2 regions of the Priestia veravalensis genome follow, and region 2 is predicted to be linked to the other one. Evidence: riboswitches for the same ligand, from Rfam matches in the RefSeq annotation. Region 2 holds a riboswitch; the other holds the start of a gene.
What was found. Region 2 has a riboswitch for glycine ahead of gcvT (glycine cleavage system aminomethyltransferase GcvT). Riboswitches for the same ligand answer to the same signal wherever they lie in the genome.

Region 1 (3,419 bases), on a different contig from region 2:
ATGGTGCGTGAACACGTCAGCGAAACGTTTGAAGCAGAAAGCGTAGAACTCGAACAGTTTGAATCAGACATGGAACTGTGGGCAACAAGTGAAAAGCGTGAGCTTCAAGAACGTTTGGATACCCATCAAGTTATGGAAGCTGCTGCTCATATCGTCGAGCATACGCCTGATGCCGAGCTTAAAATGAAGCTTGGCGAAACGGAGATTAAAGGACTGTTAGCGGATTTCGGGGAAAATATTCACTTAGCGAAAGTGAACGGACGCTATGTGGCGTTAATTGAAGCAGAATCGATTTTGTTTGAAAAAGGCGCGTCTCCAATTGAGTTTCATAAGCCTGGGGATTTGCACGGGATTATTGAGAAAATCAGCAGTAAGCGCTGGGAAGAATGAGCCAAAAATAATAAACGGACGCATCTATTTTTTACTTTACTTGCAATACTGAACTGTTTCTGTTATTCTTAAGAAGAATTATTTTTGTTCGGTAAGGATTGACAAGTTAACAACTTTCGTCTGAAGATTTGAGCAAGAATAGTAACACAATGTGTGCAAAGCACACGAGGAGGCAACAACAATGGAACAAGGTAAAGTAAAATGGTTTAACGCAGAAAAAGGTTTTGGATTCATCGAGCGCGAAAACGGAGACGATGTATTCGTACATTTCTCAGCAATCCAAAGCGAAGGTTTCAAATCTTTAGATGAAGGTCAAGCTGTAACTTTTGAAGTAGAGCAAGGTCAACGTGGACCTCAAGCTACTAACGTTCAAAAAGCGTAATTAATACGGACATCTATGTACAGACTCTACTTGTAGAGTCTGTTTTTAATTTACATTGAAATTTGGACATAATAAAAACCCTACTCACGAATGAATAGGGAACATCAAAACACAGATAGTAACTGGTAAAGAAAATGGTAAACTTAGTATAGCATAGTATTCTTATAATACCTAATTTTTTATTACACATCTCATGATAATCAGTAACTAACCATCCACTGCGATATCCGCCCTCTCCCTCTTTCTCCTCGTCTTAACTTTCACTTATTTGTACAGTTACAATAATTTGTTTACATTCTACTTTAAATATTCTCAAAATACAGTATTTTAAGCTCATGCCTTTTTTAACTAATGGCACATTAAACAAACAATCACTACTTTAGACTCAACTGTAAGAGCTATTTCAGATGGCTCAATAGAAAATGCAGATACAAGCTTTTGGGACACGCTTGCCTCCCAAACAACTCGCCCTTCTGGAGAAGACGAGTAATAAAAATTATCACAGGAAAGCGACTGATAGGCGCTTTCCTTTTTTTCTATTTATAACAATTGTACCCTTTTCCCTTTGCTGAACTATTGATGAAAAGCCTTAGCTCCTACCTCTCCTCTCACCTTTTGCTTCCATTGCTCTATTTTTAAGTGTGATATAGCACAAAACACTCTCCCATTCTAAGTAAACATGATGAAACAATAGAAATGTTCAAAAAACATTGACTATCTTTTCTTTTGTTGATATGATTTTTCTATTGGTTTTTGAGCCAATGTTAAATTGAATATTCCCCAAGCAATGATTGTTGTGGATAACACTACAACAGGAGCAGCTTCTGGAGAGACCGCTTAGGCGGCGCCGAAGGATTCACAATCTCAGGCAAAAGGACAGAAGAGTAACGATACATACGTATGTTATTCGATGACCTATTCGAGATTGGATTCTTCCAATCTCTTTTTTTATTTTCTATATTATTTTTGAGGTGATTATTATGCAACAAAAGCGCGCTGTGGTTAGCGTAATTGGACAAGATCAAGTAGGGATTATTTCAAGCGTCACAACTGTCTTATCAAATCAAGGTGTTAACATCCTCGATATTAGTCAGACAATATTACAAGATTTCTTTACGATGATGATGATTGTCGATGTATCAGCTATTGAACTAAACTCGCTACAACATTCTTTAAATAACGTTAGCGAAGAGCTTGGTTTAAAAATTCACGTGCAGCTTGAAGAAACGTTTCAAGCTATGCATCGCGTATAAAAGGAGGAATAAATATGAGTATTGCTTTAACAGAAATGATGGAAACCATCCGAATGGTTCAAATGGAGAACCTCGATATCCGTACAGTAACAATGGGTATCAGTTTAAGAGACTGTGCTGATTCTAACTTTGAAACAATGAATCAAAATGTCTACAACAAAATTGTTTCATATGCAGGTGAATTAAAAGAAACTGCTGAACAGGTTGAAAAAGAATATGGAATTCCAATTGTAAATAAACGTATTTCAATTACTCCTATCGCAGAGATTTTAGGTCATGCAACGGTTGAACAAACAATCACGCTCGCTAAAACATTAGACCGTGCTGCACAACAGGTTGGTGTCGATTTTATCGGAGGCTTCTCAGCTCTTATTCATAAAGGAATTTCAAAGAGTGATCAAACGTTGCTAGACGCGTTACCTGAAGCTCTTAGCGTAACAGAACGCGTTTGTTCTTCAATCTCAGTAGCCACCACTCGTACCGGTATTAATATGGATGCTGTAAAACAGCTCGGCGTTATTATTAAAGAAGCGGCTAACCGTACAAAAGATCGTGATGGCATTGCTTGCGCCAAGCTGGTTGTGTTCTGTAACCCTGTTGAAGATAATCCATTTATGGCCGGGGCTTTTCACGGCTCAGGTGAAGGTGAAGTGGTCTTAAACGTAGGTGTTAGTGGCCCTGGTGTTGTTTTAAATGCACTAAAACGTCATCCTAATGCTGATTTAGGTGAGGTATCTGAAGTAATTAAAAAGACGGTATTTAAAATTACGCGCGCTGGTGAGTTAATTGGACGCGTAGTGGCTGAACGACTAAACGTTCCCTTTGGCATCATGGATTTATCACTGGCTCCTACTAATGCTATTAACGACAGCGTTGCTGAAATTTTAGAAGAAATTGGGTTAGAACGTGTGGGTACTCATGGTACAATTGCTGCGTTAGCACTTATGAACGATGCTGTGAAAAAAGGAGGCGCAATGGCTAGCTCTTACGTTGGTGGTCTAAGTGGGGCTTTTATTCCGGTCAGTGAAGATAACGGGATGATTAAAGGTATTACCGACGGTTCTCTAAATCTATCAAAACTTGAAGCGATGACCTGCGTATGTTCTGTTGGTTTAGATATGATTGCTTTAACAGGAGATGTTAGTCCTGCTACGCTTTCAGGAATGATTGCTGATGAAGCGGCAATTGGAATGATTAACAAAAAAACAACCGCAGTACGCGTTATCCCTGTTCCCGGTAAAAGTGAAGGTGAAATGGTAGAATTCGGTGGTCTTCTAGGACGAGCTCCAGTCATGGGTGTTAACCCTTATAGCTCTGAGCGATTAGTAAATCGCGGTGGACGAATTCCTGCTCCCCTACAAGCATTGATTAATTAAGTAAAAAGAGTCAGCGTA
Region 2 (3,419 bases):
GTATTCCTTTACGTTCTTATTTTTAGTAGCTAAGTTTGTTAACTCTTTTACTAGCTCAGATTCTGATGCCGCTTTTTTTATATTGTATTCCCCTTGGAAACGAACGCTTTCTGGGATATCTGAAAACAACTCATCCACTGAAGACACGCCAATTGCCTTTAACATTTGCTGCTGATCTTCTGATGTCATTGGTAAATAACGATGTACCATTCTTTTGTCCCCTCTCTTTAATTACCCAACATTATTTTGAACGCTTATAAAAAGGTGTCTTCACGACTTTTGCTTTTAAACGTCTTTTTCGCACTTGCACATACACTTCTGTACCTAGCTCAGCATGTTTAGCATCGATAAGTGCAAGACCAATGTTTTTATTTAAAGTTGGCGATTGTGTGCCTGTTGTAACAAAGCCAATCTCTTCTTCCTCACTAAACACTTCATATCCATGTCGTGGAATTCCTTTATCAATCATTTCAAGCCCAACAAGCTTGCGGTTTGGTCCTTCTTCACGCTGACGCTTTAATACCTCTTTGCCGATAAAATCTTCTTTATCCGTTTTCACTGCAAATCCGATACGTGCTTCAATTGGCGTAATATCTTTTGAAAGCTCTTGACCATATAAAGCTAAAGTTGCTTCAAAACGAAGCGTGTCTCGTGCTCCTAATCCACACGGAACTACCTCTTCATTTTTTAAAAGCTCAGTCCAAAGCGTTACTACATCTGATGCAGAACAGTACAGTTCAAAACCATCCTCGCCTGTATAACCTGTACGTGAAACAAGCGCTCTCACACCTGCTACTTCTACATCATCTTTAAATGTAAATGGTTTCAAGTCAGATAATGATTCATCTGTTAATTTCTGTAAAACACCTTGTGCAGCTGGACCTTGCAAAGCTAGTAAAGCAAACTCACTTGAACGATTTACAAGCTCAATACCCTCTGGCTTATGCTGCTGTAGCCATTCGAAGTCTTTTTCAATATTTGCTGCGTTTACAACAAGCAGGTAGTCATCTTCTCCTTTTTGATAAACAAGGAGATCATCCACTGTGCCCCCATCTTCATAGCACATCGCGGTATATAGTGCTTTACCTGGACGTAATACTGAAACATCATTCGTCATAACTTTTTGTAAAAATGCCAAGCTAGTTGTCCCTTTTACATCAAACTCTCCCATGTGAGAAACATCGAACAGGCCAGCTTTTGTACGAACCGCATGATGTTCTTCTTTAATAGATGAGAATTGAACTGGAAGAGCCCAACCTCCAAAATCAATAATCTTTCCACCGTACTGTTGATAGACATCGTAAAGTGGTGTTTTGTTTAGCTCAGTCATTTAACATCCTCCTCATATAAGGCCATTTGCTTTGGTTTCGGGGAATCATCGTATCTTTTTTACACATAAAAAAGGACAGAGAACTCCCTGCTGTATAGCAGGAAGTCTCTGTCCTTTTCACCTGAAAGTTTACCCGTTAAATAGGTTTGCCTCGTGGGTGGTCTATTCGAAATAGACGCTCTCCAGAGTTGCGTCCAACAAGAGTCTTTTTGCCTGAGAGATTCACATGTTGTTTGCTCCTTCGGCGCCACTTTAAAGCAGTCTCTCCCCTTGTCATCATTCGCCTCTATAAAGTTTGTAATTTTGGGCATACTACTAAGAAACTATTACTTACACACATCAATAACAAAATAGTTCATTTAGTGACAATCTATTTTCTATTTTAAATTTTCTAAAATATATTTTTATCCTACATGATTCTGTTCAGCAGTTCAATAAAAACTTTCAGAAAGGAGCAAAACTAACGATGAACATCAGTATGAAGAAAGATGAAGCATGGGAATCTACTTTTTTAAATAAACTTGAGCAAGACGGCTCTTGGTCTGATTGGGAAATGTATAAATTAGCATATGAAATCGAGGAGCAAACGTTAATTACTGAATTTGAAGGTCTGCAAGCACCTCGCCATTTAACAGACCTAACCCCGCATCCACACCAGTTAGAAGTAGCTAAAAAAGTGGTAGAAGAAATGAATGGAAAAGCGATTTTAGCTGACGAAGTGGGGCTTGGAAAGACAATTGAAGCAGGACTCATTTTAAAAGAATATATGATTCGTGGTCTTGTGAAAAAAGCCCTTATTCTTGTACCAGCATCACTTGTATCCCAATGGGCAATGGAACTTAACCATAAATTTTTTATTCCTGCTGTTCCACAAAAGAAAACATACGTGTGGGAGCAATGCGACGTAGTAGTATCATCCATTGATACAGCCAAGCGCTCCCCTCATCGCGAAATTGTATTAGAACAAGATTATGACCTTATCATCATCGATGAAGCTCATAAACTAAAAAATAATAAAACAAAAAACTATGAGTTTGTTCAAAGCTTAAAGAAAAAGTTCTGCTTATTATTAACAGCGACACCAATTCAAAATCGAGTAGAAGAGATTTTCAACTTAGTTTCGTTATTAAAACCAGGCCACCTAGGAAACAAAGATTATTTTGCTGATTTATTTTCTGCTAAGAAACGTTCTGTTCAAAATGATGAGTATTTAAAGGAACTCGTTAACAAAGTGATGATTCGAAACCGCAGGCAAGACACAGGTATTGAATGGACAAAACGAATTGTTCAAACCGTTCCTGTTGAGTTTTCATCTGAAGAACGAGAGTTGTATGATCAAATCACTTCATTTAAGCAACATTCAAATTTACCCAGCAGTTCCTTTGCAATTTTAACATTGCAGCGCGAAGCTTGTAGCAGTCGCGAAGCAGTATTTATGACCTTAAAAAGCATGCTTGAACGCCAAGAGGACGAAAACAGTGAAAAAGCTACTCAGATGCTTAAACCACTCCTTGAAAAAGTACAAACCGTTCCTCAAAATGCGAAAGCAGAAAAGGTAATTGAATTAATTCAACAGATTAATGATAAAGTCATCATTTTTACGGAATATCGAGCAACTCAGCTTTATTTACAGTGGTATTTAAAACAACACGGTATTACATCTGTTCCGTTTAGGGGTGGATTTAAGCGTGGAAAAAAAGACTGGATGAAACAGCTTTTTGAAAGCCATGCTCAAGTTTTTATCGCAACGGAAGCTGGAGGTGAAGGAATTAACCTTCAATTCTGTCACCATATCATTAACTACGACCTACCTTGGAACCCAATGAGATTAGAGCAACGAATTGGACGCGTTCATAGACTGGGTCAACAGCATGATGTGCACATTTATAATCTAGCAATTGAGAATACAGTCGAAGAACATATTTTAAAGCTACTTTATGAAAAAATAAATTTATTTGAGCGTGTTGTTGGTGAGCTCGATGAAATTTTAACCAAACTAGAAATTGATAACATTGAAGATCACATTCAAGATATTCTTCTTCATTCACGAAGTGAAGGAGAAATGAAAATTAAGATGAACAATCTTACA

Region 1: another riboswitch for glycine. It lies ahead of AS180_RS12845 (ACT domain-containing protein); the one in region 2 lies ahead of gcvT (glycine cleavage system aminomethyltransferase GcvT).

The regions. Positions count from the first base shown of each region.
Region 1 is NZ_KQ758657.1:25,110-28,528, reverse strand. Features, by position in the region: gene AS180_RS12855 (DUF3900 domain-containing protein) at 1-390, shown strand, start outside; gene AS180_RS12850 (cold-shock protein) at 572-772, shown strand; partial or broken gene AS180_RS23570 (carboxypeptidase) at 1,131-1,262, shown strand; glycine riboswitch at 1,587-1,662, shown strand; gene AS180_RS12845 (ACT domain-containing protein) at 1,753-2,025, shown strand; gene AS180_RS12840 (PFL family protein) at 2,040-3,401, shown strand.
Region 2 is NZ_KQ758639.1:11,639-15,057, reverse strand. Features, by position in the region: gene gcvPA (aminomethyl-transferring glycine dehydrogenase subunit GcvPA) at 1-210, opposite strand, end outside; gene gcvT (glycine cleavage system aminomethyltransferase GcvT) at 242-1,330, opposite strand; glycine riboswitch at 1,437-1,518, opposite strand; glycine riboswitch at 1,522-1,610, opposite strand; gene AS180_RS07630 (DEAD/DEAH box helicase) at 1,797-3,419, shown strand, end outside.